Regions from separate parts of the Bradyrhizobium sp. BRP20 genome, predicted to be linked through region 1. Evidence: riboswitches for the same ligand, from Rfam matches in the RefSeq annotation. Region 1 holds a riboswitch; the other holds the start of a gene.
The links. A riboswitch is a leader RNA that binds a small molecule or an ion and turns the genes downstream of it on or off. The one in region 1 is predicted to bind S-adenosylmethionine.
Positions count from the first base shown of each region.

Region 2: linked by a shared signal. The riboswitch ahead of I6F33_RS00545 (O-succinylhomoserine sulfhydrylase) and the one ahead of I6F33_RS01405 (homoserine O-acetyltransferase) in region 1 are both predicted to bind S-adenosylmethionine.

Region 1 is NZ_JADYVY010000001.1:280,204-294,682, forward strand. Features, by position in the region: gene I6F33_RS01365 (ABC transporter permease) at 1-679, shown strand, start outside; gene I6F33_RS01370 (YdcF family protein) at 962-1,666, shown strand; gene I6F33_RS01375 (1-acyl-sn-glycerol-3-phosphate acyltransferase) at 1,678-2,448, shown strand; gene I6F33_RS01380 (gamma-glutamylcyclotransferase) at 2,546-3,157, opposite strand; gene I6F33_RS01385 (DUF2125 domain-containing protein) at 3,268-4,452, shown strand; gene I6F33_RS01390 (prephenate/arogenate dehydrogenase family protein) at 4,572-5,507, opposite strand; gene hisC (histidinol-phosphate transaminase) at 5,504-6,601, opposite strand; gene I6F33_RS01400 (chorismate mutase) at 6,636-7,484, opposite strand; SAM riboswitch at 7,640-7,719, shown strand; gene I6F33_RS01405 (homoserine O-acetyltransferase) at 7,814-9,016, shown strand; gene metW (methionine biosynthesis protein MetW) at 9,019-9,681, shown strand; gene I6F33_RS01415 (alpha/beta fold hydrolase) at 9,798-10,661, opposite strand; gene I6F33_RS01420 (TIGR02594 family protein) at 10,875-11,528, shown strand; gene I6F33_RS01425 (MOSC domain-containing protein) at 11,656-12,444, opposite strand; gene clpB (ATP-dependent chaperone ClpB) at 12,683-14,479, shown strand, end outside.
Region 2 is NZ_JADYVY010000001.1:110,029-124,507, forward strand. Features, by position in the region: gene phoB (phosphate regulon transcriptional regulator PhoB) at 4-711, shown strand; gene I6F33_RS00505 (GcrA family cell cycle regulator) at 1,011-1,523, opposite strand; gene I6F33_RS00510 (aspartate aminotransferase family protein) at 1,983-3,191, shown strand; gene argF (ornithine carbamoyltransferase) at 3,191-4,126, shown strand; gene I6F33_RS00520 (Hsp33 family molecular chaperone) at 4,392-5,399, shown strand; gene apaG (Co2+/Mg2+ efflux protein ApaG) at 5,560-5,952, opposite strand; gene I6F33_RS00530 (OpgC domain-containing protein) at 6,147-7,403, shown strand; gene I6F33_RS00535 (lipolytic enzyme) at 7,403-8,182, shown strand; gene I6F33_RS00540 (SGNH/GDSL hydrolase family protein) at 8,195-9,184, shown strand; gene I6F33_RS00545 (O-succinylhomoserine sulfhydrylase) at 9,299-10,486, opposite strand; SAM riboswitch at 10,563-10,642, opposite strand; gene I6F33_RS00550 (2'-deoxycytidine 5'-triphosphate deaminase) at 10,753-11,859, shown strand; gene I6F33_RS00555 (PAS domain S-box protein) at 11,965-12,378, shown strand; gene I6F33_RS00560 (hypothetical protein) at 12,484-13,536, shown strand; gene I6F33_RS00565 (MATE family efflux transporter) at 13,902-14,479, shown strand, end outside.

The DNA of each region.
Region 1 (14,479 bases):
GGAAGCGATGCGCACGCAAGCCGGTATCGTCGAGGTCAAGCCGTTCACCAGGGACGAGAGCGGCAAGCTGCTCGAGCCCTGGCTCGGCACCGGCCTGTCGATGGACGATCTGCCGGTGCCGCGCATGATCATCGCGCGCGTGCAGCCGGGCACGCCGCTCGATCTCGGCGCCTTGCGCGCGCGCGTGGCGCAGGTCGCCCCTAGCGCCAGCGTCGACGATCACCGCGCCTGGATCGAGCGCATGCGCCTGATGACGAACGCCACCGTGCTGGCCGGCCTCGGCATCCTCGCGCTCGTCATCGTCGCAACCATCATCTCGGTGTCGTTCGCGACGCGCGGCGCAATGGCGGCGAACCGTCCGATCGTCGAGGTCCTGCATTTCGTTGGCGCCGGCGACCGCTACATCGCCAACCACTTCCTGCGTCATTTCCTCAGGCTGGGCCTGGAGGGCGGCGTGATCGGCGGCGGTGCCGCCATGCTGATGTTCGGCTTCTCCGAGTCCATCGCAGGCTGGTTTTCCGGGACTCCCGTCGGCGACCAGTTCGCCGCGCTGCTCGGCACCTTCTCGCTGCGCCCCTCCGGCTACATCGTGCTCGCGGTTCAGGCCGTCCTGATCGGCGCCATTACCGCAGTCGCCTCGCGCCAAACGCTGTTCGCGACATTGAACGATGTTGATTGAGTTTCTTTTCTTCCCTTCTCCCCTTGTGGGAGAAGGTGGCGCGAAGCGCCGGATGAGGGGTTCTGTCCACGCGTACAAATGTCGAGGTGAATGCGCGGAGAGAACCCCTCACCCGTCTCGCCGCTTTCGCCATAGCCGATGCAAAGCATCGGCGTTCTTAAGAACGGCGGCCGGCGGCCGCCTATGCGACCCTCTCCCACAAGGGGAGAGGGTGAAGAAACCGGACTCCACTTCGCCTCAAAACGTCATAAAATCAGATCGGGAAGGGATCACCGACATCGCATGAGCTCGCCGACCGACGATCGATCGCCGAAAATGCCGCGCGGCTGGCTGCGCGCGGCAATCGTGTCGACGATCGCGCTCGCCTTCGTCGGCGCGGCGGCGGGCTTCATTGCGTTCCTGGCGCAATTGCGCGGGGCCGAGAAAGTACCCGATCGCAAGGCGGACGGCATCGTGGTCCTGACCGGCGGCTCCTCGCGGGTATCGGACGCGATGGAGCTGCTGGCTGCCGGCTACGGCAGGCGGCTCCTGATTTCCGGCGTGCATCCGACCTCGACGGCGAACGACATCTCCCGCACCTTGCCGGAGAATCAGTCCTTCATGACCTGTTGCGTCGACCTCGACCGCACCGCGCTCACGACCCGCGGCAACGCGGCGGAGGCGCGGCGCTGGGCCGAGGGACGCCGATTTACGTCTCTGATCGTGGTCACCTCGAACTATCACATGCCGCGCGCGCTGGTGGAATTCTCGCATGCGATGCCGCGGACGACGCTGATCCCGTTCGCGGTGGTCGGCGAAAAATGGCGCGAGGAGCCGTGGTGGATCTCAGGCTCGACGCTGCGGCTGCTCCTGTCCGAATACGTCAAGTACGTTGCGGCCGAGCTCAGGGTGCGGCTGGAGGATTTCGGGATTGACCTTTGGCCTGAGATGTCGGAGCAGCCTGCAGGTCAGCAACCGAAGCGGCCAGCCACCGCGCAGGCCAATTGATCGGACCATCGATGTTCCTGATTTTCCTGCGATCGCTCGTGTTCAACGTGCTGTTCTACGCCGTGCTGGTCTGTCTGGCGATCGTTGCGCTGCCGACCTTTGCATTGCCGCCGCGCGCCATGCTGACGGTGGCGCAATGGTGGGCCAAGGCCACGCTGGTCCTGATGCGCCTGGTCTGCAACATCAAGGTGGAATTCCGCGGGGTGGAGAAGATCCCGACAGGACCGCTGCTGATCGTGGCCAAGCATCAGTCGTTCTGGGAGACTTTCGTGCTGCCGGGCTTTTTCAATCGCCCGATCTTCATCCTCAAGCGCCAGCTGATGCAGATCCCGGTGTTCGGCCAGTTCCTGGTCAAGACCGGGATGATCGCGATCGACCGCAATGCCGGCGTGAAGGCGCTGCTCGATATGACGCGGCGCGCGCGCGAGGCGGTGCGCAGTGGAAAGCAGCTCGTGATCTTTCCGGAAGGCACGCGCCGTGCGCCGGGCGCGCCGCCCGATTACAAGACCGGTTTTGCGCAGATCTATTCCTCCTGCGGCGTGCCGTGCCTGCCGATCGCGCTCAATTCCGGCCTGTTCTGGCCGCGCCGCACCTTCATGCGCTACCCGGGCACGCTGGTGGTCGAGTTTCTCGAACCGTTGCCGCCGGGCCTGCCGAAGGACGAGTTTCTCGCACGCGTGCAAGCGGCGATCGAGGACGCGACCGCCCGGCTCGTCGAAGCAGGACGGAAGGAGCAGGAGCAGTTGATCGGCTCGGCGCCGAGCTACGCGCCGACCGGCTAAAGCGCGATGAGATTGGGATGAATCTTCATCGCGCTCTAGGTTGTTGTTTACGCATGATCTTTCCGGAAAACCGCTTCGCACTTTTCCGGGTCATGCTTTAGCGGCTCTCCCGATCCTGGTCCCGAGCCGCCGCGTGCAGGGAATGCGCATCACCGTGCAGCATCAATGCAAGCTGATGCAGCTGCGTGTCGCGAAAGCCTTCGGCCTCGATCGCCTTCACCGTCGCGGTGACGTAGTCGCGGTTGGCGCCGGACTGGCCGTGGCCCTGGACGACATGGCGGTGCTGCTCGGCGAGCGAGAGGCGGCCGGCATATTGCACATGACCGCGGTCGACGACGTAGGCGAGCGCGGCGACGCGCTGGCGTGCATCGTTCTCCAGCCACACCGAGCGCATCACCTCGCGATAGACCGAGGTGACCTGCTCGCGTGCGCGCAAATAGGCGACCACTTCGGCACGGTTCTTCTCGGCGACACGGAAGGCGATGCCGCGGCAGGCGCCGCCGCGGTCTAGTCCGAGCACCAGGCCCGGCTTCTCCGGCGTGCCGCGATGCACGAAGGAATAGACGCAGAGCGCGCGATGCTCGCCGACCAGCCGCGCCGGGACGCGCTCCTCGAAATCGAAGCCCGGCCGCCACATCAGCGAGCCGTAGCCGAACACCCAGAGGTCGCCTTTGGCTGTGGTGACGGAGGGGAGGGTGATTTCGGACATTTCGGGGACGGCTACCAGAACCCTGCGCCCAAGCGAAGCGATTTCTGCGCCTTTCGTCGCAGGCCCGCCCCGCTTACATTTGCCTGAATCTGGCGTCAAAGGGTCGCCGCATGTCCAATATGACCGTTGCCACTGGCCGCCGCTCCCGCTGGGGCCTTTTCATCGCCCCCGTTCTCGTCCTGGTCCTCGCCGTCGGCTGGACCTGCTTCTGGTTCTATGCGGCGTGGCAGGCCGAAATCGTCGCCGACGCCTGGCGAGCGCAGGAGGCCAAGGCCGGCCGCATCTATGATTGTGCCAAGCGCTCGATCGCCGGCTTCCCGTTCCGCTTCGAGGTCCAGTGCTCCGGCGCCAGCGTCGCCCTGGTCTCGCAGAACGCGAGCAAGACGCCGTTCACGGCCAAGCTCGACAACATCCTGGTCGTGGCCCAGGTCTACGACCCCAAGCGCATCATCGCCGAATTCGCAGCGCCCGCCACGCTGATCGACGGCATTACGCAAAACACCTTCACCGTGAATTGGAGCAAGGGCCGCGCCAGTGTGGCGGGTCTGCCGGCTGTGCCGGATCGCGCTTCCATCGTGTTCGACGACCCCAGCCTCAACCGTCTCGATGGCAGCGTGCAGGTGCCGCTTGCGCGCGCCAAGCAGGTCGAGCTGCACGGGCGCCTTGCCGATGGCTCGCCGGCCGATCATCCGGTGATCGAGACCGTGCTCCATGTCGCGCAGGGCAGCATCCAGGGCGTGCATCCGCTGCTCGCCGAGCCGTTCGAGGCGGACACCCGCGCCAAGATCACCGGCCTCTCCGACCTCACGCCCAAACCGTGGCCGCAGCGCTTCCGCGAGATCCAGGCCGCCGGCGGTCACATCGAGATCGTGCAGTCGCGCATTCAGCAGGGCGAGATGATCGCGGTCGCGGCCGGCACGCTCGGCCTGTCGCCCAACGGCCGGCTCGACGGCGAATTGCAGATGACGGTGACCGGCCTCGAGCGCGTGATCCCGGCGCTCGGCATCGAGAAGATGCTGGAGGAGGGCGTGCCGCAGGCCACGCTGGACCGCGTTGCGCCGGGCGTGAAGTCGCAGGACCTCAACAATCTGTTCGGCGCGCTCGACCGCGCCGTGCCGGGCCTCGGCAAGGTCATCAAGCAGAACGCCAATGCCGGCGTTGCCGCCGGCATCAATTCGATCGGTACCGAGAGCACGCTGGAAGGCAAGAAAGCGCGGAGCTTCCCGCTAAAATTCGTCGACGGTGCCGTGCTGCTCGGCCCGGTCAAGGTCGGCCAGATCCCGCCGCTGTATTAGTTGGCTCCCGTAGCCCGGATGGAGCGCAGCGCAATCCGGGGTTCTTGATCACAGCTGGCACTGTCCCGGATTACGCTTGTGCTCCATCCGGGCTACGCAGCTTTGTCCGGGCTACAGGCTCACGGCTTCTTCAGCGCCGCATGCGGCCGGCCGAAATCGGGCGCGGCGGAATCCTGGCCGATCTCGACGATGCCGCGGCGGATGGCGCGGGTGCGGGTGAAGTGGTCGAACAGCGCCTCCCCGTCGCCGCGGCGGATCGCGCGGGTGAGTTTGGCGAGATCCTCGGTGAAGGTGCCGAGCATCTCCAGCACGGCCTCCTTGTTGGCGAGGAAGACGTCGCGCCACATCGTCGGATCGGACGCCGCGATGCGCGTGAAATCGCGAAAACCGCCGGCGGAGAATTTGATCACCTCGGATTCCGTCACCTGCGCCAATTCGTCGGCGGTGCCGACGATGGTGTAGGCGATCAGATGCGGCAGGTGGCTGGTGATCGCGAGCACGAGGTCGTGATGATCCGGCGTCATCACCTCGACCTTGGCGCCCATCGCCGCCCAGAACGCGCGCAGGTGATCGGTCGCCGCTGCGTCGCTGCCATCAGGCGGGGTCAGGATGCACCAGCGGTTGATGAAGAGCTCGGCGAAGCCCGAATCCGGGCCGGAATGCTCGGTGCCTGCCACCGGATGCGCCGGCACGAAATGAATGCCGCCCGGCAGATGCGGGGCCATGTCGCGGACCACAGCGCCCTTGACCGAGCCGACGTCGGAGACGATCGCACCCGGCTTGAGATGCGGCGCGATCTCCTGCGCTACGGGTCCGCAGGCGCCGACGGGAATGCAGAGGATGACGAGATCGGCATCCCTCACGGCCTCCGCATTGGTCGCCACCACCTGATCGACGATGCCGAGCTCGGCGACACGCGCGCGTGTCTTCTCCGAGCGTGCGGTGGTGACGATTTCACCGGCAAGCCCCTGGAGCTTCGCAGCGCGGGCGATCGAGCCGCCGATCAGGCCGAAGCCGATCAGCGCCACGCGCTGGAAGTGCGCCTGCGCGCTCATTTGCCGCCCATGAAGTCGCGCAAGCCTTCGACGACGAGGCGGTTGGCCTCCTCGGTGCCGATGGTCATGCGCAGCGCATGCGGCAGGCCGTAATTCTTCAAGCCGCGCAGCACGAGCCCCCGCTTGGTCAGGAAGGCATCGGCGTCATCGGCGGTCCTGCCCTTATCGGTCGGGAAGTGGATCAGCACGAAATTGGCGACGCTCGGCGTCACCTTCAGCCCCAGCTTGCCGATCTCCTCGGTGAGCCAGTTGCGCCAGGTCTCGGTGAACTGCTTCGACATCGCCTGATGCGCGGTATCCTCGATCGCGGCGACCGCGGCATACATCGCCGGCGTCGACACGTTGAAGGGACCGCGGATGCGATTGACCGCGTCGATGACGTGCTCGGGCCCGAACATCCAGCCGATGCGCAGCGCGGCAAGACCGTGGATCTTGGAGAAGGTGTGCGTCACCACCGTGTTCTCGGTGGTGGCGACGAGCTCGATTCCCATCTCATAGTCGTTGCGCGAGACGTAGTCGCAATAGGCGGCGTCCAGCACCAGCAGCACGTGCGAGGGCAGGCCGGCGCGCAGCCGCTTGACCTCGTCGAACGGAAGATAGGTGCCGGTCGGGTTGTTGGGGTTGGCGAGCCAGACCAGCTTCGTCTTCGGCGTCACGGCCTTCAGGATGGCGTCGACGTCGGCGGTGAGGTTGGTCTCCTGGGCGATGACGTTCCTGGCGCCGACCGCCATCGTCGCGATCGGGTAGACCAGGAAGCCGTGCGCGGTGGAGATCGCCTCGTCGCCCTGGCTGAGATAGGTGTGCGCGAGCAGATTGAGGATCTCGTCCGAGCCGGCGCCGCAGATGATGCGGTTGGGATCGAGCCCGAACGAGCGGCCGATCGCCTCGCGCAGCACGCGCGAGGTGCCTTCCGGATAGTCCTCCAGATGATCTGCCACGCGCTTGAAGGCTTCGATCGCCTTGGGCGAGGGCCCGAACGGCGTCTCGTTGGCCGAGAGCTTGAACACCTTGCGGCCCGGCTCTGGCACCGGGCTCTTGCCGGGCGTGTAGGGCGCAATATCGAGAATGCCGGGATTCGGCACGGGGCGGGACATCTTGGACTCCGGATAGGCTGGGCTGCTCGCGATTTTACGATTTCGGCCCGGTCGGGGGCACCGTATAGCGCGTTGCGTGGCTGCCGACGAGGGCCACAGAGCGCACCGAGGCCCCCGCCTCGATCAGGGCAGCCCTGATCTTGTCGATGCTGGTCGCGCCGGTGACCGAGACCAGCAGCGCCGCGCCGTCGAAGGCGGTATCGGGCACGGCCACGATCTCGGCGAGCGGCGACAGCGCGCGGGCGACCTCGGCGTTCCATCCCGATACGCGCACGCTGAAGGTCTCGACCTCCGTCACCAGGGCGCTGTCGGCGACGCGCGAGATCGCGAACACCGGCAATGCGGCCGGATGATCGGCACGCTCGATGAAGGGCATCCGCGCGATGATCTTTGGTGCGCCGTCCGCTTCCAGCTCCAGCCACCATGGCGTGCGGCTCGAGGTCGCCGAGACCATTGCCAGATCACCCTTGGATTTCGCTACCGCCTCGACCGCGGCCTGTGCGCTGAAATGCGCGACGTAAGGCACGGTGAAGCCGAAATTGAAGCGCACGGAATCGCGCATCGCCGCCTCGCTGGCCGAGATGTCGGCATGCACCGAGAACGGCGCCTGTACGTAAGTGAAGGTCGAGATGATGACGCGCCAGATGCTCTCGACCGTGTCGAGCGGCAGGATGCCGCGATGACGCTGCACGATCTCGCGCATCATGGCAGCCTCGCGCGCGGGCCGGAACGCCGAGCCGACCTCCTGGGTCTGCTTCACCTGGATCAGGCGATCGATGATCTCGCCGCGCTGCATGAGGAGGCGATGCATGCCCTCGTCAATCGCGTCGATCTCCTTGCGCAGTTCCTGCAGCGATGGTGGCGCGGGCGGACGTTGGGACATGTCTGGTCGTCGATCGTTCCGATGGGGATGTCCTGATTAGGCAGTCGTGGCGGCGAAAGCAAAGAGAAATGACGTGCTTTGCGGGCGTTGCGGCAGAGGCGAATTGGGTCGATGCGGGCCGCGACTTGACGAAAACCGCCCAAGACGGTAGCTTTTGCCCGTTCCGTGGTCATTTGAGCCGGCCGGCTTGCAGCCACGTTAAAAAACTCGCTAAACAGGCCGGGGACGCTTCCGATCCCGGCCGAACCTATCGTTCAGGCCGGGTTTTTCATGGCCTGATGTCAGCGGCGCGGTCGAGCAGCCAGTCGCAAACGAGGTCGATGTCCGAGATGGGTAGCGTCAAGTCGATACCGAGTCCTGCGATCAGCGCCGACGAGCGGTCGCACGAGGTCGATCATCCAAGCTCGCTGGTTGCGCATTTCGGCACCGAGCAGCCGCTGCGGCTCGATTGCGGCGTCGATCTCACCCCGTTCCAGATCGCCTACCAGACCTATGGCGAGCTCAATGCCGATCGCTCCAACGCCGTGCTGATCTGTCATGCGTTGACCGGCGACCAGCATGTCGCCAACGTACATCCCGTCACCGGCAAGCCGGGCTGGTGGGAGACGCTGGTCGGTCCCGGCCGACCCATCGATCCCAAGCACTACTTCATCATCTGCTCCAACGTGATCGGCGGCTGTATGGGCTCGACCGGGCCGGCGTCGATCAATCCCGCCACCGGCAAGGTCTGGGGCCTGGACTTCCCCGTCATCACCATTCCGGACATGGTGCGCGCGCAGGCGATGCTGATCGACCGGCTCGGCATCGACACGCTGTTTGCCGTCGTCGGCGGCTCGATGGGCGGCATGCAGGTGCTGCAATGGACCGCCGCCTATCCTAGCCGCGTGTACTCCGCGCTGGCGATCGCCTGCGCGACGCGGCACTCGGCGCAGAACATCGCCTTCCACGAGCTCGGCCGCCAGGCCGTGATGGCCGACCCCGACTGGCATGGCGGCGGCTATGCCGATCGCGGCATCCATCCGCATCGCGGGCTCGCGGTGGCGCGGATGGCGGCGCACATCACCTATCTCTCGGACGCGGCGCTGCACCGCAAGTTCGGCCGGCGCATGCAGGACCGCGAGCTGCCGACCTTCTCGTTCGACGCCGATTTCCAGGTCGAATCCTATCTGCGTTACCAGGGCTCGTCCTTCGTCGAGCGCTTCGACGCCAATTCCTATCTCTACCTGACGCGGGCGATGGACTATTTCGACATCGCCGCCGACCATGGCGGCGTGCTGGCCAAGGCCTTCGCCGACATCAAGACCCGCTTCTGCGTGGTCTCCTTCACCAGCGACTGGCTGTTTCCGACCTCGGAATCGCGCGCGCTGGTGCACGCGCTGAACGCTTCGAGCGCGCGCGTGTCATTCGCCGAGATCGAGACCGATCGCGGCCACGACGCCTTCCTGCTCGACGTGCCCGAATTCTTCGACATCTCCCGCGCCTTCCTGCAATCGGCTGGCAAGGCGCGCGGGCTCAACCTCGAGGACCGTTAGCGATGTCCGTGCAGGAAGTGCTGCCGCTGGACGGCGTTGCGGCCAGGCCGTCCGGTGATTATCGCGCCGATCATCGGCTGGTCGCCGAGATGGTCAAGCCGGGCTCGAAGGTGCTCGACGTCGGCTGCGGCGACGGCGATCTGCTTCAGCTGCTGGAGACCCGCGGCATCGACGGCCGCGGCATCGAATTGTCGCGCGAGGGCGTCAACCGCTGCGTCGCCAAGGGGCTCGCGGTGGTGCAGGGCGATGCCGACACCGATCTCGTCAACTATCCCGACGATGCCTTCGACTACGTGATCCTGTCGCAGACGCTGCAGGCGACGCGGCAGCCGAAGGTCGTGCTGGAGAACCTGCTGCGCATCGGCCGCCGCGCCATCGTCTCGTTCCCGAATTTCGGCTTCTGGAAGATGCGGCTCCAGCTCCTGATCGGCGGCCACATGCCGCGCACGGAGAATCTGCCGGCGACCTGGTACGACACCGCCAACATCCATTTCTGCACCATCAAGGATTTCGTGCAGCTCTGCGACGAGATCAACGTCAAGATGGAGCGCTCAGTCGCGCTCGATCTCTACGGCCGCCCGGTGCCGCTGAACCTGCCCTGGTGGGTGTGGAACATGTTCGGCGAGCAGGCGGTGTTCTTGCTGAGCCGCGGCGGGGGGAAGTAGTTTCTCTCCGTCATTCCGGGGCGATGCGAAGCATCGAGCCCGGAATCCATCGTCCAACAGCGCCTGCAGCCCGATGGATTCCGGGCCTGCGCCTTCGGCGCATCCCGGAATGACAGCTAGTGGGAAACCAGCGACCGCGGGTCCCGCACCGGCCAACGTCCTGCTTCCACCAGCGTCACGAACCGCTCGACACTCTCGTTGAACAGCGCGGGCTCCTCCAGGTTCAGCACGTGGCCGGACTTCGGAAACATCGCGAGCCCCGCCGCGGGCAGGTGCTTCTTCAGGAACAGGCTGGCGCCCACGCAAGGCTCGTCCTCGTCGCCGCAGATGATCAGCGCGGGTGTTGCCGCGCCTCTGATCGCGTCCGTCATCGTGTAGATCGAGGGACGGCCGCCCTGGAATCCGCGCATGGTGCGCGCCGATCCCTTGGCATCGTGCCGCGCCAGTGCGGCGTAGAAATCGGCATGCCCGCGTGGATCCTTCACCATGAACGGAATCCGGCTCGGCGCCTCGCGCGTCACTTTCGCGACCTCCACCGAGCCCAGCGTCTCGAACTGCTCGGCATTGGCGCGACACTGCTTGCGCCAATCGTCGAGGTTCTCGAGCTCCGAGCCGGAGCCGACGCCGGCGAGCGTCATCGACAGTGCGCGCTGCGGCGCGTTCAACCCGATCTGCAACGAGGAATAGGCGCCCATCGAAAGACCGACGAGATGCGCGCGCTCGATGCCGAGATGATCGAGCACCGCAAGCGCATCGGTGTAGAAATGCGTGTAGGTGTAGACCTCGCCGTCAGGCACGTCCGACGGCGTGTAGCCGCGCGCCGAATAGGTGATGCAGCGATGGCCACGCGAGAAGTAGCGCATCTGCGGCTCCCAATTGGTATAGTCGGCCGCGAATTCGTGCAGAAAAAGTATCGGCGTTCCCTGGCCCGCCTCCTCGAAATAGATGCGGACGCCGTCCCTGGTCGTGGCATGGGGCATTAACCGTTTCCCTCTGTTTCAAGCCGTGTTCGAGGATCGCAGTTAATTCTGTTGTCGGCAATGCGGCAGCAGCGCCGAGCACGAACACAAAATCATTGCAGCCATTCGCGGGCGTTGCGTCTTTTTCTCGCCACATCGGGCGGCTTAACGGCCAAACGGATGTCGGCCATTGCACGGGCCGGCGGGAAGTGGGGGTGTCAAGAAGGATGAAGAATGTTCGAGTTGTTTGCGTCTCGCCTGTCGCGTTGTGTTGTCGCGCTGGCGCTGTTCTTCGCGGCGTTCGCCGTGTTCGTTTCTCCGGCCTCGGCACGGCCGTATCATCGTCATAGCGCAGAGCGGCACGGTTACGTGCATCACGCCAGACATCATCACCACCGTCACTATCGCCATCATGCCCGCAGTTCGCGCTTCGAGCGCAGCGCGGCGCAATTGCAGGCAAGCGGCTTCGCCGACACCCAGGCGAGCTATGATCCGAATGCCAATGCCAGCGGTGCCGGCATGAACGGAGGCTTCAGCGGAGGATCGGGTCTCGTCTCCGAGGCGCGCCGCCATATCGGCGGCAATCCGACCGGGCGCGGCCGCCTGTGGTGCGCGCGCTTCATGAACATGGTGCTGGAGCATACCGGCCATCGGGGCACCGGCTCCGACATGGCGAGCTCGTTCGCGCGCTACGGCACGCGCATCTCGGGTCCGCAGGTCGGCGCCATCGCCGTGATGTCGCGCGGCCGCCGCGGCGGTCATGTCGGCATCATCACCGGCATCGACGCGCAGGGTAATCCGATCATGATCTCCGGCAACAACGGCAACCGAGTCCGCGAAGCCCCGGTCTCGCGCGGCAAGATCTATGCGTATGTGATGCCGAACTGACGGTGGAGCTGTAGCGACGGTCTCGTAGGGTGGGCAAAGCGAAGCGTGCCCACCACCTCCCTCCGCTCGACGAGATGGTGGGCACGGCGCAAGAGCGCCTTGCCCACCCTACGGCAGCGGAGTTAGCTCACAGCAGCTTCGGCTCTTCCACCGCCACCACATCGCCGACGCCGACGTCACCGTCGGCGATCACCTCGGCATAGATGCCGCAGTCCATATGGCCGAGATGGCGCGAGAGCGTGGGCGGGATTTCGAGATCGCGCTTGGCGGTCTCGGGGTCGACATTGGTGGCCGGGCAGCGGACGATGCGCTTGATCACCTTCAGTCTGGCCTGCCCGATCGCGAGCGTCTGGCCGACGAGGTCGAGCTCCGACCAGGCCGGCCAGCCTTTCAGGTAGAGATTGGCGCGGAAGCGCAGCGGATGCACGGCGACGCCGCCGAGCATGGTCTCGATGGCGCGGACGCTGTCGAGATTGATGATGGAGACGACCTTGCGCGCGACGTCGGAGAAGCTGTGGTCGCGGCCGGACAGAACCTTGGGCGGGCCCTTCAACTCGTGTTGGAAGTTTTCGCGAAAATAGGCCTCGATGGCGGCGCGCCCGGCGGCGGTCTCGAGATCGCCGCTGGCGACGGTCTGACCGTTCTTGCGGATGGTCAGCACGTTGGTTTCGTCGTGGAACTTGCTGTCGAGCTCAGCCAGCCGCTCATTGCGCGCCAGCATCAGAAACTGGATTTTCGGCTTCCACTCGGGCGCCGCGGGGTCGAACCCGCTCGGGCCGTTCTCAATGGCGTAGCGGCGGTCGGCGTATAGCGTCTGGCCGACCCGCAAAGCGGCGCTCGACAGGCGTTCCGGCGTCAGGCCCTTGACCGGATAGCGGTAGAGGCCGGTGATCTCGGCGGTATGGCTGGCTGTCATGCCGCTACTTAAGGGATTCGGCCTGCGAGCGCCAAGCCCGCGCACGCGCGCACGAAATTGTGAAGTTGCCTCTTTCGCATCCGCAACCTGCTTCCCACATCTGGCTCAGGCCGGCGGCAATGCCGGCAAAAGGCCGTTTGCTGCTTGAGAAACCTCAAGGCGGCCAGCGGAAACCCAATGAAGATGCCGTGTTGGGGTGCCTGTGAGGGCCCCAAGGGCAGGCCGAGGGACAGAAAAGATGAATATCGAGAAATATACCGAACGCTCCAGGGGCTTCATCCAGTCCGCGCAGTCGCTCGCGATGCGCGAGGGGCACCAGCAGTTTTCCACCCTGCACGTCCTGAAAGTCCTCCTGGACGACAATGAGGGGCTCGCCGCCGGTCTGATCGACCGCGCCGGCGGTAATTCCCGTGCAATCCTGAAGGCGACCGAGGACGCCCTCAACAAGGTGCCGAAGGTCTCCGGCGCCGGCGCCGGGCAGATCTATCTCGCGCCGGAGCTGGCCCGCACGTTCGACGCGGCCGAAAAGGCTGGCGAGAAGGCCGGCGACAGCTTCGTCACGGTCGAGCGGCTCTTGCTCGGGCTCACGCTGGAGAAGACCAGCGAGGCTGGCACCATCCTCAATAAGGGCGGCGTCACCCCGCAAAACCTCAACGCGGCGATCGAGGCGCTGCGCAAGGGCCGCACGGCCGACTCCGCAACCGCCGAGAACGCCTACGATGCCCTGAAGAAATATGCCCGCGACCTGACTCAGGCCGCGCGCGACGGCAAGCTCGATCCGGTCATCGGCCGTGACGAGGAGATCCGTCGTACCATCCAGGTGCTGTCGCGGAGAACCAAGAACAATCCCGTCCTGATCGGCGAGCCCGGCGTCGGCAAGACCGCCATCGCCGAAGGCCTCGCGCTGCGCATCGTCAACGGCGACGTGCCGGAGAGCCTCAAGGACAAGAAGCTGCTCTCGCTCGACCTCGGTGCATTGATCGCCGGCGCGAAATACCGCGGCGAGTTCGAGGAGCGGCTGAAGGCCGTGCTGCAGGAAGTGACCGGCAGCGAGGGCACCTTCATCCTGTTCATCGACGAGATGCACACGCTGATCGGCGCCGGCAAGGGCGACGGCGCGATGGACGCCTCCAACCTGCTCAAGCCGGCGCTCGCGCGCGGCGAGCTGCACTGCATCGGCGCGACCACGCTCGACGAATATCAGAAGCACGTCGAGAAGGACGCCGCGCTGGCGCGGCGCTTCCAGCCGATCTTCGTCAGCGAGCCCTCGGTCGAGGACACCATCTCGATCCTGCGCGGCTTGAAGGACAAGTATGAGCAGCATCACGGCGTGCGGATCACCGATTCCGCGCTTGTTGCGGCGACGACGCTGTCCAACCGCTACATCACCGACCGCTTCCTGCCTGACAAGGCGATCGACCTCATGGACGAGGCCGCGGCGCGGCTGAAGATGCAGGTCGATTCCAAGCCGGAAGAGCTGGATTCGCTCGACCGCGAGATCATCCGGCTCAAGATCGAGCAGGAGGCGCTGAAGAAGGAAAGCGATGTCGGCTCCAAGTCCCGGCTCCAGACCCTGGAGAAGGACCTGGCCGAGCTCGAGGAGAAGTCGGCGGCGCTGACGGCGCGCTGGAGCGCGGAGAAAAACAAGCTCTCCGACGCCCAGAAGCTGAAGGCCGAGCTCGACGGCTTGCGTGTCGAGCTCGCCAATGCGCAGCGGCGCGGCGAATTCCAGAAGGCCGGCGAGCTGGCCTATGGACGGATCCCGCAGCTCGAGAAGCAGCTTGCCGATATCGAAGCCAAGGAGAACTCGGGCGAGATGATGGAGGAGGCGGTCACCGCCAACCACATCGCGCAGGTGGTCTCGCGCTGGACCGGCGTGCCCGTCGACAAGATGCTGGAAGGCGAGAAGGAGAAGCTCCTGAAGATGGAGGAGCAGCTCGGCAAGCGCGTCGTCGGCCAGGCCGAGGCCGTGCGTGCGGTCGCAACCGCCGTGCGCCGCTCGCGTGCCGGCTTGCAGGACCCGAACCGCCCAACG
Region 2 (14,479 bases), 170 kb from region 1:
CACATGGGCGCACGCATTATGGTGGTTGAGGACGAGGAAGCTCTCACCGAGCTTCTTCGCTACAACCTCGAAGGCGACGGCTATGACGTCGAGACGGTGATGCGCGGCGATGACGCCGACACCCGCCTCAAGGAGCACATTCCCGATCTGATCGTGCTCGACTGGATGCTGCCGGGCCTGTCAGGCATCGAGCTGTGCCGGCGGCTTCGGACCCGCCCCGAGACCAAGCAGCTGCCGATCATCATGCTCACCGCGCGCGGCGAGGAGAGCGAACGGGTGCGCGGGCTCGCGACCGGCGCGGATGATTATATCGTCAAGCCGTTCTCGGTGCCGGAGCTGCTTGCGCGCGTGAAGGGCTTGCTCAGGCGCGCGAGCCCCGAGCGCCTCGCCACCGTGCTCGCCTATGGCGATATCGAGCTCGACCGCGACAAGCGCCGCGTGGCGCGCTCGGGCCGGCCGATCGATCTCGGTCCGACCGAATATCGCCTGCTGGAGTTCTTCCTGGAGCATCCCGGCCGCGTGTTCTCGCGCGAGCAGCTGCTCGACAGCGTCTGGGGCCGCGACATCTACATCGACGAGCGCACCGTCGACGTGCATATCGGCCGCCTGCGCAAGCTGCTCAATCTCGGCCGCGAGCAGGACCCGATCCGCACCGTCCGCGGCGCCGGCTACGCGCTGGACGATCGCTTCGCGAAGGCTGAGCAGACATAAAGCGCCAGCGACAGCTGGTTTGGCGAACTGCGGCGCCGATCTCGACCGTCATCCCGGGGCGCGCGCAGCGCCAGCCCGGGATCTCAGCGCGAGCGCTTGCGCTGTTCGCGATTAGCCACAGGACGTGGTTTGGCGAAGACTCGGAGTGACCATCTCGCGCAACGATTGCGCCCCGCGGTTACGGATCCCGCATTCGCGGGGATGACACCGAGCGATTGGGAGCCGTCATCGTGTGACGGCTGCAGTCTTGGCGATCAAGCTTGGCGATCAAAGCTTGGCGATCAGGGAATTCCGCAAGCTCACCGCGTGCCCGGTTTCGGTGCTGCGCGACGGCGGTCCGCTGCGGGCTGATAGGCCACGCGCGAATGCTGGGCGCAGTAGGGCAGGCCGGAGAGCGCCTTGCCGCCGCAGAAGAAGAAATCCGGGCTCGAGGGATCGCCGACCGGCCAGTGGCAGGTCGCCTCGTTCAATTCCAGCAGCGACAGCCGCTGGCTCATCGGCACAACGTTGTCGTAGGTAACCGGCTCGGCTTCCAACTCGACCTCGAAGGCCTGCGCCAACGCGGTGTTGCCGCGCGCGACGGGGCGGGTCACCCGCATCATATGCTGCGCGGGCCGTGCCTTGCGCGGCCGCGGCGCTGCCGATGAAGGGCTCTTGGCGCGGCCGGACAGGCCGAGCCGGTGCACCTTGCCGATCACGGCATTGCGGGTCACATTGCCGAGCTCCGCCGCGATCTGGCTGGCCGAAAGTCCGGCCTCCCAGAGCTTCTTCAGCTGCTCGACGCGATCATCGGACCAGGTCAAAACCGTCATTGCACCCTTTCCCTCGCTGCGCGCCTGCCATCCTGGGGCCTTCGCAGCGAATGCTTTAGCCTTGAAAAACCCGTGCCGTCAGAATCCCTTAAGGCTCGCCGGGCGCGCTCAAGACGCCCGAACGTTTACGCCGGTACATGAGGACTTCTGGGATCAGAACTGCTGCACGAGATGTCGTATCTGACAGTCCAAACGCTACAATATGGCGTGACTCCCGCGCAAGAGTCCGCCGACTCGCTTCCACATGTTCCGTGGTGAAAAACCCGCAAAATCGGCACCGCAAGACTACGGAATCAGCGTTTCGCGAGGCTTTCCGGGCGGCATTGACACCCGTCTTGCCAGGCATAAGATAGTGCCACGTGCCGCCCTTAAAAGGCGGCACGTTTCGTTTTCCGGGGCCGGTCGATGGTGCGTCGCGCAATGCATGCCTCACACCGTCCGCAACATTCAAGTGACGTCATGACTAACAGCGCAGCGCCGCATTTGCTCCCCGTTTTCGCCAGGGCCGACCTCGGTTTCGAGCGCGGCGAAGGCTGCTGGCTGATCGCGACCAACGGCGATCGCTATCTCGATTTCACCTCGGGTGTCGCGGTGAATGCGCTCGGCCATGTCCATCCCGCGCTGGTCAAGGCGTTGCAGGAGCAGGCGACCAAGCTCTGGCACATGTCGAACCTGTTCCAGAGCCCTGACGGCGAGAAGCTCGCAAGCCGCCTCTGCAATGAGAGCTTTGCGGACTTCGTGTTCTTCTGCAATTCCGGCGCCGAGGCGCTGGAAGGCGTGATCAAGCTGGTGCGCCACCATCACTTCTCCAAGGGGCATCCGGAGCGTTACCGCATGATCACCTTCGAGGGTGCCTTCCATGGCCGCACGCTGGCGACGCTCGCCGCCACCGGCTCTGCGAAATATCTCGAGGGCTTCGGTCCGCCGATGGACGGCTTCGATCAGGTGCCGCACGGCGACCTCGACGCCGTGAAGAAGGCGATTGGTCCGCACACCGCCGGCATTCTCATCGAGCCGATCCAGGGCGAGGGTGGCGTTCGTTCTGCACCTCACGCCTTCCTGAGGGCGCTGCGCGAACTCTGTAACGAGCGCGGCCTGTTGCTCGCCTTCGACGAGGTGCAGACCGGCATGGGCCGCACCGGCGAGCTCTTTGCCTACAAGCGCACCGGCGTCACACCGGATGTGATGTCGCTCGCCAAGGCGCTCGGCGGCGGCTTTCCGATCGGCGCGGTGCTGGCGACCGCGGACGCGGCGGCCGGCATGGGGCCCGGCTCGCACGGCTCCACCTTCGGCGGCAATCCGCTCGCGATCTCGGCTGCCAACGCCGTGCTCGATGTCATGCTCAAGCCCGGCTTCTTCGACCACGTGCAGAAGATGTCGCTGCTGCTCAAGCAGAAGCTCGCCTCCGTGATCGATCGTCATCCCGAAATCGTCAGCGAGGTGCGCGGCGAGGGCCTGCTGATCGGTATCAAGGCGGTGGTGCCCTCGGGCGATCTCGTCGCGGCGCTGCGCGCCGAAAAGCTGCTCACCGTCGGGGCCGGCGACAATGTCGTGCGCTTCCTGCCGCCCCTGATCGTCACGGAAGCGGAGATCGAGGACAGCGTCGGCCGGTTAGAGCGCGCCTGCGCTGCGATCTCCTCCAGCCAGACCAAGCGGGCGGCAAGCTGATGAGCACGACGCCCAACAAAGCTCCCAAGCACTTCCTGGACATCAACGAGCTGCCGCTCTCGGAGCTCAAGAGCATGCTCGCCGCCTCTTCCGCCATGAAGGCGAAGCAGAAGGCGCAGCAGCCGGTCAGGCCGCTCGAGGGCAAGACGCTGGCGATGATCTTCGAGCGTCCCTCGACCCGCACCCGCGTCTCGTTCGACGTCGGCATGCGCCAGCTCGGCGGCGAGGCGATCATGCTCACCGGCGCCGAGATGCAGCTCGGCCGCGGCGAGACCATCGCCGACACCGCGCGGGTTCTGTCGCGCTATGTCGACGCCATCATGATCCGCATCCTCAACCATGATGCGCTGCTGGAGCTTGCGGCCAACGCCACCGTGCCCGTCATCAACGGCCTGACGCGGCGTTCGCATCCCTGCCAGGTGATGGCCGACCTCATGACCTATGAGGAACATCGCGGCCCGATCGAGGGCAAGACGGTGGCCTGGACCGGCGACGACAACAACGTGCTGGCGTCCTGGGCCCATGCCGCCGAGCGCTTCAAATTCCAGCTCAATGTCGCAACGCCGCCGGAGCTCGCACCGAAAAAGGCCATGCGCGACTGGATCAAGGCGACGGGCGCGCCGATCGTGCTCGGCACCGATCCGGAAGCCGCCGTGCGCGGCGCCGATTGCGTCGTCACCGACACCTGGGTGTCGATGGGCGACAAGGAGGGCGAGCACCGCCACAACGTGCTCAAGCCCTACCAGGTCAATGCCAAGCTGATGTCGCTGGCCAAGGCGGACGCATTGTTCATGCATTGCCTGCCGGCCCATCGCGGCGAGGAGGTCACCGACGAGGTGATCGACGGGCCGCAATCGGTCGTGTTCGACGAGGCCGAAAACCGCCTGCACGCGCAGAAGGGCATCTTGGCCTGGTGCTTCGACGCGGTGAAGTAGGCGCGCTGGAAGCCCGGCTGCGGCCTCACACGCAATTGTCGTCCCGGACAAGCGCGCCAAAAGCGCGCGCAGATCCGCAGGAAGTCGTTTGGCGAAGACTCGGAGTTGCCATCTCGCTCGATGACGTGGTCCTGTGGTTATGGGTCCCGGGCTCGCGCGTTGCGCGCCCCGGGACGACACCGAGCTTGCTGTAGCGTTGTGCACCCTCATCGCATCCGGAACGCGCCCCCTTCCATTTCCGCCCTCCGACCCCAGATAAAGCGCCATGGTTTCCCAGTCTCCTGACATGAACACCGGGCCTGAAGGCCCGGTTCGCGCGCCATCATCGGTTCCGATCGATGACGCCGTGCTGCCTTACGAGGTCGACGCGCTTGACGTGCGCGGGCGCCTGGTGCGGCTTGGCCCCGCGCTCGACGACATCCTCACCAAGCACGATTATCCCGCAGCCGTGGGCAAGCTGCTCGGCGAGGCCATCGTGCTGACGACGCTGCTCGGCTCGACGCTGAAATTCGAGGGCCGCTTCATTCTTCAGGCCCAGACCGACGGTCCGGTGTCGTTCCTGGTGGTCGACTACAAGGCCCCGGACCGCCTGCGCGCCTATGCGCGCTTTGACGCCTCGCGCCTGGGCACGGCCAAGGATTCCGGCACGCTGCTCGGCCGCGGCCATCTCGCCATGACCATCGACCAGGGCCCCGACATGAGCCGTTACCAGGGCCTGGTTGCGCTCGACGGCGGCAGCCTGGAAGACGCCGCCCACGAATATTTCCTGCGCTCCGAGCAGATCCCGACGCGCGTGCGCCTCGCGGTCGGCGAGGAGTGGCGCTCGAGCGACGGCGGCAAGCATCGCTGGCGCGCCGGCGGCATGCTGATGCAATTTCTGCCGAAGGCGCCGGAGCGCGCGCGGCAGGCGGACTTGCATCCCGGCGATGCGCCCGACGGCACCGAGGTGCACAGCGTCGCGGAAGACGATGCATGGGTCGAGGCACGCTCGCTGATCGAGACGGTCGAAGACGTCGAGCTGATCGATCCCGAGCTCTCCGGCGAGCGGCTGCTCTACCGCCTCTTCCACGAGCGCGGCGTGCGCGTGTTCAATCCGCAGGTGCTCGAGGCGCGGTGCTCCTGCTCGCGCGATGCGGTCGCCGCGATGCTCAAGAGCTTCTCGCACGACGACCGCGCCGCCATGGTCAAGGACGACAAGGTCGTCGTCACCTGCGAGTTCTGCTCGTCGGTGTATCAGTTCACGCCGCACGAGGCGGGCGTCGAGGACGCCTGAGCCTACCCGCGTCGCTGCACTCGCAATGTCGAGTGGAGCAGTGCCACACGCGCGGTGTCATCGCCCGACTTGATCGGGCGATCCAGTACTCCGAGACGATGCTGATCGCAACGAGAGGCCGCGGCGTACTGGATGCCCCGGTTACGGCGAACTCGCCTCTCTAATTCAACACCCGCTTGTTGTCGGGGCTGTCCAGCGAAAACGTCGGCACGTCGATCTCGAAACGCTCGCCGGTTTCGCTGACCATCTGGTAGCGGCCGGTCATGAAGCCCGAGGCGGTCGAGAGCGGCACGCCGGAGGTGTATTCGAAGCGTTCGCCGGGGGCGAGGATCGGCTGCTCGCCGACCACGCCTTCGCCCTTCACCTCCTGCTGGCGGCCGGAGGCATCGGTGATGATCCAGTGCCGCGTCTTGAGCTGCACGGTCTCCTCGCCCGAATTGGTGATGACGATGGTGTAGGACCAGAAGTAGCGCGAGCGGTCGGCCGACGATTGCTCCGGAACAAAGTTCGGCTCGACGGTCACTTCGATCTGGCGGGTCACGGCGCGGTACATGGCTGTCATCATACCGAATCCGCCTCGGGAACCAAACCCCGCCGGCGGCTTTGGCGACATCGTCCCGCCAGAATTGGAGGAAAAGCACACCACCGAGGGAGACACCCTTATGTGATCCGCGCGCTTTGCGAGACGACACCCGGACCATTACACTGCTTCGACGTCGCGATTTGCGGAACGGTTTCCAGGCCCCGATGACCATTGCCGACCAAGTGACGGGATCGACCATCGCAGGAACCGCGGGCGCCAAGCCTGCGGGGACCAAGGCGCGCGCCGCGGCACCGGCCATCACGCTGCCCGCCATCGGCGAGCGCGAGCTCCGGCTCGATCTGTTCCGCGGGCTCGCGCTGTGGCTGATCTTCATCGACCATCTGCCGCCCAGTCTGCTGACCTGGTTCACGATCCGCAATTACGGCCTCAGCGACGCCACCGAGATCTTCATCTTCATCTCCGGCTACACCGCGGCCTTCGTCTATGGCCGGGCCATGCTGGAGAGCGGCGTTCTCATCGCCACCGCGCGCATCCTGCGCCGGGTCTGGCAGATCTACGTCGCCCACGTCTTCCTGTTCACGATCTTTCTCGCCGAGATCTCCTATGTGGCGACCAGGTTCGAGAACCCGCTCTACACCGAAGAGATGGGCATCATGGACTTCCTCAAGCAGCCCGACGTCACCATCGTGCAAGCGCTGCTGCTGCGCTTCCGTCCCGTCAACATGGACGTGCTGCCGCTCTACATCGTGCTGATGCTGGCGCTGCCTCTGATCCTGTGGTCGATGAAATGGCGGCCGGACGTCACGCTCGGGCTGTCGGTCCTGCTCTACGCGGTGACCTGGGAGTACGACCTTTACCTGTCGGCCTATCCGAACGGCTTCTGGGCCTTCAATCCGTTCGCCTGGCAATTGCTGTTCGTGTTTGGTGCCTGGTGCGCGCTCGGAGGAGCGCGTCGCATGTCGGGCATCCTGGCCTCGCCCGTGACGATGTGGATCTCGATCGCCTATCTCATCGCGGCGTTCTACGTGACCTTGACCTGGTACGTGCCCCAGCTCTCCCAGTTCATGCCGAAGCAGATCGAACAATGGATGTATCCGATCGACAAGACCGACCTCGACGTGCTGCGCTTCGCGCACTTCCTGGCGCTGGCGGCGCTGACCGTACGCTTCCTGCCCCGCGATTGGCCGGGCTTGAAATCGCGCTGGCTGCGACCATTGATTCTATGTGGTCAGCATTCGCTCGAGATCTTCTGCCTCGGCGTCTTCCTGGCCTTTGCCGGCCATTTCGTCCTCGCCGAAATCTCCGGCGGGCCGGTCATGCATGCGTTGATTAGCCTCTCCGGAATCCTGATCATGTGGGGGGTGGCCTGGGTCATTTCGTGGTACAAGCGTGTGGCTGACAAGAGCGGTGCGAAAACCAAAAACGCCGTCGGCAACGCCGATCTGGCGGGAGGGGGCTGATGAAGGCGAAGGTTCTCCTGAGCCTGGTCCTGCTATGCGGTAACCTCGCCGCGCCCACGGCGCGCGCGGGCGATGCCGCGTCTGCCGCATCCCCTATGCCTGCGGCCTGCGAACTGCCGTCCTATCTGTTGACCAGCGAAAGCCAGCTGCCCAAGGTCGCCGAGGCGATCAAGGCCGGCAAACCGCTCGACATCCTGGTGATCGGCAGCCGCTCGACCACGATTCCCTCGTCGGAGAGCAGCTCCTATCCGGCGCGCATGGAGGCGATCCTCAAGGAGAAACTGCCGCCCTCCGAGCCGGTGCACGTCTCCGTAGAAATACAGAGCAAGAAAACGGCAGAGGAGACCGCGTCCACCTTCGTTAAGCTGATGGAAGCAAAAACGCCTACTTTGGTCATCTGGCAGACCGGGACCGTGGATGCTATCCGATCCATCGATCCCGACGAATTTCGTAGCGCGGTGACCGACGGGGTTGTTGCGTTGCAAAAGGCAGGGGCGGACGTCGTCTTGATGAATTTGCAATATAGCCCGCGCACCGAGACCATGATCTCGGCGCAGCCTTTTCTCGATAATATGCGCGTCGTGGCACAGGAGCACGACATCCCGCTGTTCGATCGTTTCGCGATCATGCGGCAGTGGAATGAACAGGGTCAGTTCGACCTGTTCAACCCGTCCCGCGGGCCTGAGCTGGCGAAGCAGGTCCATGATTGCCTTGGCCGGGCGTTGGCACAGTTCGTGATTGACGCTGCTCATCTGGAGCCGGCCCAGCAGCAAAATTGAGGTCTAGCGTTAATGAGTTCTCTCCGCCCTTTTTGCCTGACGTCATGGCTGGCCGTGCCTGCAACAGCAGTGCTGTTGTTGCTGACGCCCGCCTCGCATGCGCAGACGCCGGCTGCACAGCCGGCGACCCCCGCACCCGCCCAGTCGCCTGATCCCGCGCCCGCTACGCCGTCCCAGACCACCGTCGCCGCGAGGTCGCCCGAGCAGCGCGGCGTCACCTCGCGCGCCATCGACAAGGTGAAGGAGGTCGCAAAGTCCGCCGCCGACATCTTCAGCCGCGTGCCCTGCCTGCCGCCGAAGGGCGGCTCCAAGGCGATGGGCTCGCTGCCGCATGTTGCGAGCAAGCTGGTCGCCGGTCAGCCCGTCGTCATCGTCGCTTTCGGCTCCTCGTCGACCCAGGGGTTCGGCGCGAGCTCGCCGGAGTTCAATTACCCCAATCGTCTCGCCGCGCAGCTGCGCCGGCACTATCCGACCGCCGACATCAGCGTCATCAATGCCGGCGTCGGCGGCGAGGACGCCCCCGAGATGATGAAGCGTCTGCAGACGCAGGTGATCGACAGGCATCCGGATCTCGTGATCTGGCAGGTCGGCACCAACGCCGTGCTGCGCAATCTCGATCCTGCCGATACGGCCAAGCTGGTCGAGGACGGCATCAGCCGCATTCAGGCCGCCGGCGGCACCGACATCGTGCTGGTCGATCCGCAATATTCGCCGGCCGTCAACCAGCGCAAGGAGAGCGCCGGCAAGATGATCAAGCTGCTCGGCAACGTCGCCGAGCTCCGCAAGGTCGGCATTTTCCCCCGCTTCGAGGTGATGCGCGACTGGCACGAGAACCAGTCGATCCCGGTCGAGGGCTTCGTCATCGCCGACGGCCTGCACATGAACGATTGGGGCTATGCCTGCTTCGCCCAGCTGCTCGGCGACGACATCATCCGCTCCGTCGGCCAGATCAAGCTCGGTGTGAGCGTGCCCGCCGATGTGAGAACGTACCGGCCGATGTGAGAGGGTGCGTAGGGTGGGTTAGGCGAAGCCGTAACCCACCACTGTCTATCTCCGCGGATGCAGCAGAGGTGGATTACGCCTTCGGCTAATCCACCCTACGAGACCTCGCTTCCCTCACGCCTTCTCCAGCGCCGCGGTGAGATCCTCGATCAGGTCATCCGCGTGCTCGAGCCCCGCCGAGAAGCGGATAAATCCCTCGCTGATGCCGAGCGCGGCGCGGTCTTCCGGCTTGAGGCGCTGATGCGTCGTGGTCGCCGGATGCGTGACGAGGCTCTTGGCGTCGCCGAGATTGTTGGAGATCTTGGCGAGCTTCAATTCGTTGAGCACACGGAACGCCGCCGCCTTGCCGCCCTTCACCTCGAAGCCGACCAGCGTCGAGCCGCCGCGCATCTGCTTCTTCACCAGCGCCGCCTGCGGATGATCGGCGCGGCCGGGATAAACCAGCCGCGAAATCTTCGGATGGCTCGCCAGCACCTCGGCGACGCGCGCGGCCGTGTCGGTCTGCGCGCGCACGCGCACGCCCAGCGTCTCCAGGCCCTTGAGCAGGACCCAGGCATTGAACGGCGAAATCGACGGGCCGGTCTGGCGCATGAAATTGTGGATGTGCTCGGCAATGAAGGCTTCGGAGGACAGGATGATGCCGCCGAGACAGCGGCCCTGGCCGTCGATGTGCTTGGTCGCAGAGTAGACGACGACGTCGGCGCCGAGCGCGAGCGGGCTCTGCCAGATCGGGGTTGCAAACACGTTGTCGACGACGAGCCGCGCGCCGCCCTTGTGCGCGATCTCGGCGATCGAAGGGATGTCGAGCACGTCCAGCGTCGGGTTGGTCGGGCTCTCCAGGAAGAACGTCTTGGTGTTGGGCCTCAGCGCCCGCTGCCACTGGTCGAGATCGAGCCCATCGACCAGCGTGGCCTCGATGCCGTAGCGCGGCAACAGGTCCTGGATGACGTAGAGGCAGGAGCCGAACAGCGCACGGGAGGCGACCACGTGATCGCCGGCCTTGAGCGGCGCCAGGATCGCAGTCGTCACCGCCGCCATGCCGGTTGCCGCCGAGCGCGCGGCCTCGGCGCCTTCGAGCTCGATCATGCGGCGCTCGAACATTGCAATCGTCGGGTTGGAATAGCGCGAATAGATGAAGCCGGGATCTTCGCCCTTGAAGCGCGCCTCGCACTCCTCCGCGCTGGCGTAGACATAGCCTTGCGTCAGGAACAGCGCCTCCGAGGTCTCGCCATATTGCGAGCGCAGGGTGCCGGAATGGACCAGGCGGGTTTCGGGGCGATAAGTGGCAGACGACTTCGACATAGGACCCTCTCCGACATGACCGTCGAGGCGAAAACGGTCACAAAAAAACCGGCCTGGATATCTCCACGGGCCGGGATCACAGAGGTCCCCGGCCTGTTTAGCGACTTATTTAACGTGGCTGCAAGCCGGCCGGCTCAAATCACCACGGGATAAGTGATGCTCATATTCCGCAATGCCCTTTCCGTCAAGGCGTCCATCGGATAGCCGTAAAAGACTTGTATTTCCGGCATGTCCGGATGCACTCGACCCCTGATGAGGACCCCCGGTTGACGTTCACGGTCGCCGCCGACGCCAATGGTATCCTGCCCGACCGCATGATCGCGGCGATGGCGGAAGAAGGTCTCATCCTGCCCACCTACGACTTCGTCGAGAGCCAGATCCAGCCGGCGAGCCTCGATCTGCGCCTCGGCGACATCGCCTATCGGGTCCGCGCCAGCTTCCTCCCCGGGCCCGGTGCCACCGTGGCAGAGCGCATCGACGAGCTGAAGCTGCACGAGTTTAGCCTCGCCGACGGCGCGGTGCTCGAGACCAACTGCGTCTACATCGTGCCGCTGCTCGAGAGCCTCGCGCTGCCGCCGGAGATCGTCGCTGCCGCCAATCCGAAGAGCTCGACCGGCCGGCTCGACGTCTTCACCCGCGTGATCGCCGACGGCACCCGTCGCTTCGACATGATCGGCGCCGGCTATCACGGCCCGCTCTATGCCGAGATCAGCCCGAAGACGTTCCCGGTGCTGGTGCGCGAGGGCTCGCGTCTCAGCCAGGTGCGCTTCCGCACCGGCGATGCCATCCTCAATGCCGACGAGCTCGATGCGCTGCACGCCAGCGAGCGTCTCGTCGACATCGACGATGCCGATCTCTCGGGCGGCGTTGCCGTCTCGGTCGATCTCTCCGGCGAGAAGGCGAGCGGCTTCGTCGGCTACCGCGCCAAGCGCCACACCGGCGTCGTCGATGTCGACCGCCGCGCGGGCTACGCGGTGGAGGATTTCTGGGAGCCGATCTCGGCGCGCCCCGACGGCAGCCTGATCCTCGACCCCGGCGAGTTCTATATCCTCGCCTCCAAGGAAGCGGTGCAGGTGCCGCCCGATTACGCCGCTGAGATGGTGCCGTTCGATCCCCTGGTCGGCGAATTCCGCGTGCACTATGCCGGCTTTTTCGATCCCGGCTTCGGCTATGCCGGCGCTGGCGGGCTGGGATCGCGCGCCGTGCTGGAAGTGCGCTCGCGCGAGGTGCCGTTCATCCTCGAGCACGGCCAGATCGTCGGCCGCCTCGTCTACGAGAAGATGCTGGCCCGCCCCGACGCCATGTACGGCCAGCGCATCGGTTCCAACTACCAGGCGCAAGGCCTCAAGCTCTCGAAGCATTTTCGGGTGTAGCCCGATCCTGTAGCCCGGATGGAGCGCAAGCGTAATCCGGGAAGGTCTCACTTGTGGCGCGATCCCGGATTACGCTTTGCTCCATCCGGGCTACAAGGTGGTGACATGATTGAGCCATCCCAACTCGACGCACAGATCATCAACGACGTCGCGGACGCGCTGATCTATTCCGATCGCTCCGGCACGATCACACGCTGGAATCGCGCATCGACCGCGCTGTTCGGCTTCACGGCCGACGAAGCGCTCGGCCAGAATCTCGATCTGATCATTCCCGAACATCTTCGCGCCGCGCACTGGAAAGGCTTCGACGCCGCGCTCGCGAGCGGCACCATGAAGCTTGCGGGCAAGCCGACGCTGACCCGCGCGCTGCACAAGAGCGGGCGCAAGCTCTACATCGAGATGACCTTCGCATTGGTGCGAGACAACGATGGCGCGGTGCAGGGATCGGTGGCGATGGCTCGCGACGTCACGGAGCGCGTTGAGCGCGAACGGGCGGCCAAGGCGGCGCAAAATTCGTGATGCGGAATTGACGGAAAGCCGCGCAGGGAGGCCTGCACGCGCGTCATGTTGCCTGTCACCGGCGGCGGTGACACACTCGATCAAAACCATGATCAGGGAGCGAACATGACCACCGCACCAGACCTCGCGCGGGAAGCGCAATGGAAGCGCTGGCGTGCGATCGCCGATCTCTATCACGCCTGTTTCACCGGGCTGATCCTCACCGTCGTCACGCGCCGCGGCACGGCGGATGCCGCAGAATTCGTCTTCCGCGTGTTTCGTCGGCAGCAGCAGGAGCGTTTCCTGCCGGGGCTCAGGAAGCTCGGGATCGACCATCTGCCGCCGGCGGTCGCGGCTGCGCAATACCACTATCTCTCCAACTGGATCGGCGGCGTTCATGTCGAATACATGTACGAGAGCGACACCAAGGCTTGGATCCGCTATCCGCCGCCGCGCTGGATCTGGAAGGGCACTGCGATCTGTGGTGTGCCGGGCGAAGTCTCCCGCGCCATGCTGCGCGGCTGGCACGCCAACAACGGAGTTGCGCTCGGCGATCTCAGGCTCGGCTTCGTCTGCACCAAGCAGAGCGTCGACGGCCAGGACGGGCTCGAAGGCTATTACCATCTTTACGACCATCCGCTCGAGCTCGACGAGCGCCTGGTGTTCGCGCGGCACCTGGAGGCGCCTTTGTTCGATGCGACGACGGCGCCCGCATTGCCGGTCGCGAGCTGGCCAAGACCGCGGCTGGAAAAGGCCTATCGCAATTACGCGATGGAATATGTCCGCACTGCCGCGCCCGTGATGGTGCAGCTGTTCGGTCCGGAGGATGCCGGCTATCTGCTGCACCTCACCGGCAAGCTGATCGGCATGCAATATTTCGACGAGGTCGCCGCGGCGCTGGCGACGACCCGCGGCGGCGCGCGAGAATTCGCATCGTTCCTGAACGCTCTGCTTGCCGCGCAGGATGATGCGGCCGAGATGACGCAATCGGAAGGCACGTTCGAGATCCGGCAGCAGAGCTGGAAGCTGATGGACGACGTCGCCGATTATCATCGCGCCTGCGCCAAGGTGCTGGAGGGATTGTTCGAAGGGCTCGCCGCAGGCTGCGGCCGGCACATCGGCGTGCAGATGCGCACCGCGGTAGGCGGGCGCCCACCGCTGGTGTGGACCATCGGTTAGGCGACGGCCGCAGCGGGCCTCACCTCGCCCCGCTTGCGGGGAGAGGTCGGATTGCATCGAAGATGCAATCCGGGTGAGGGGGAGTCTCCGCGAGTCCAACTCTCGCCGTCTTCGCGGATAGAGCCCCTCACCCCCACGCTCTCGGCGCGAGCAAGGCTCGTCGCGGCCCCGCAAGAACGGGGAGAGGGAGAAGAACGAATTCCACCGCTTGAAATGCGCTGCCGCAGGGCACGCCTGCATCGGGCGCAGGCAGAATTGGAGCACGCCGTGCTAACACGCCTCAGCCGCGCCATTCGCGCGAACGACGCCATTGGCACACCAAGTGATTGCTGCGCTGCAAACGGCGCCTGCGCCCGGGAGAGGACATGTCCGACATCGCCGAAATCCCGGTCGATGAGCAAGAGCGCCCACTGCCGCCGCCTTCGCCGCCGATCAGAAGCGCCCTGACCGAGGGGCCGATTCTGCGCACGCTGCTGTCGCTCGCCTGGCCGAACGCGATCGGTCTGTCGGCCGGCATTTGCGTGGTGATCGCCGAGACCTCCTATGTCGGCCGGCTCGGCGTCGAGGCGCTGGCGGCGATGGCGCTGGTGTTTCCGACGATCATTCTGACCATGACGATGTCCGGCGGCGCTATGGGCGGCGCGGTGGCTTCGGCCATTGCGCGTGCGCTCGGCGCCGGGAATCGCGAGCGCGCCGGCATATTGGCCGTGCACGCGATGCTCATCGGCATCAGCTTCGGCCTCGTCTTCATGCTGGGCATGTTGATCTTCGGGCCGAGGCTGCTCGAGATGCTCGGCGGCCGCGGCGATGTGCTGACGCATGCGATCGCCTACACGCAGGTGTTCTTCGGCGGCGCCGTGCTGCCCTGGCTGCTTAACACCATGGCGGGCATCCTGCGCGGTACCGGCAACATGAAGCTGCCGTCGTTCCTGATCCTCAACTC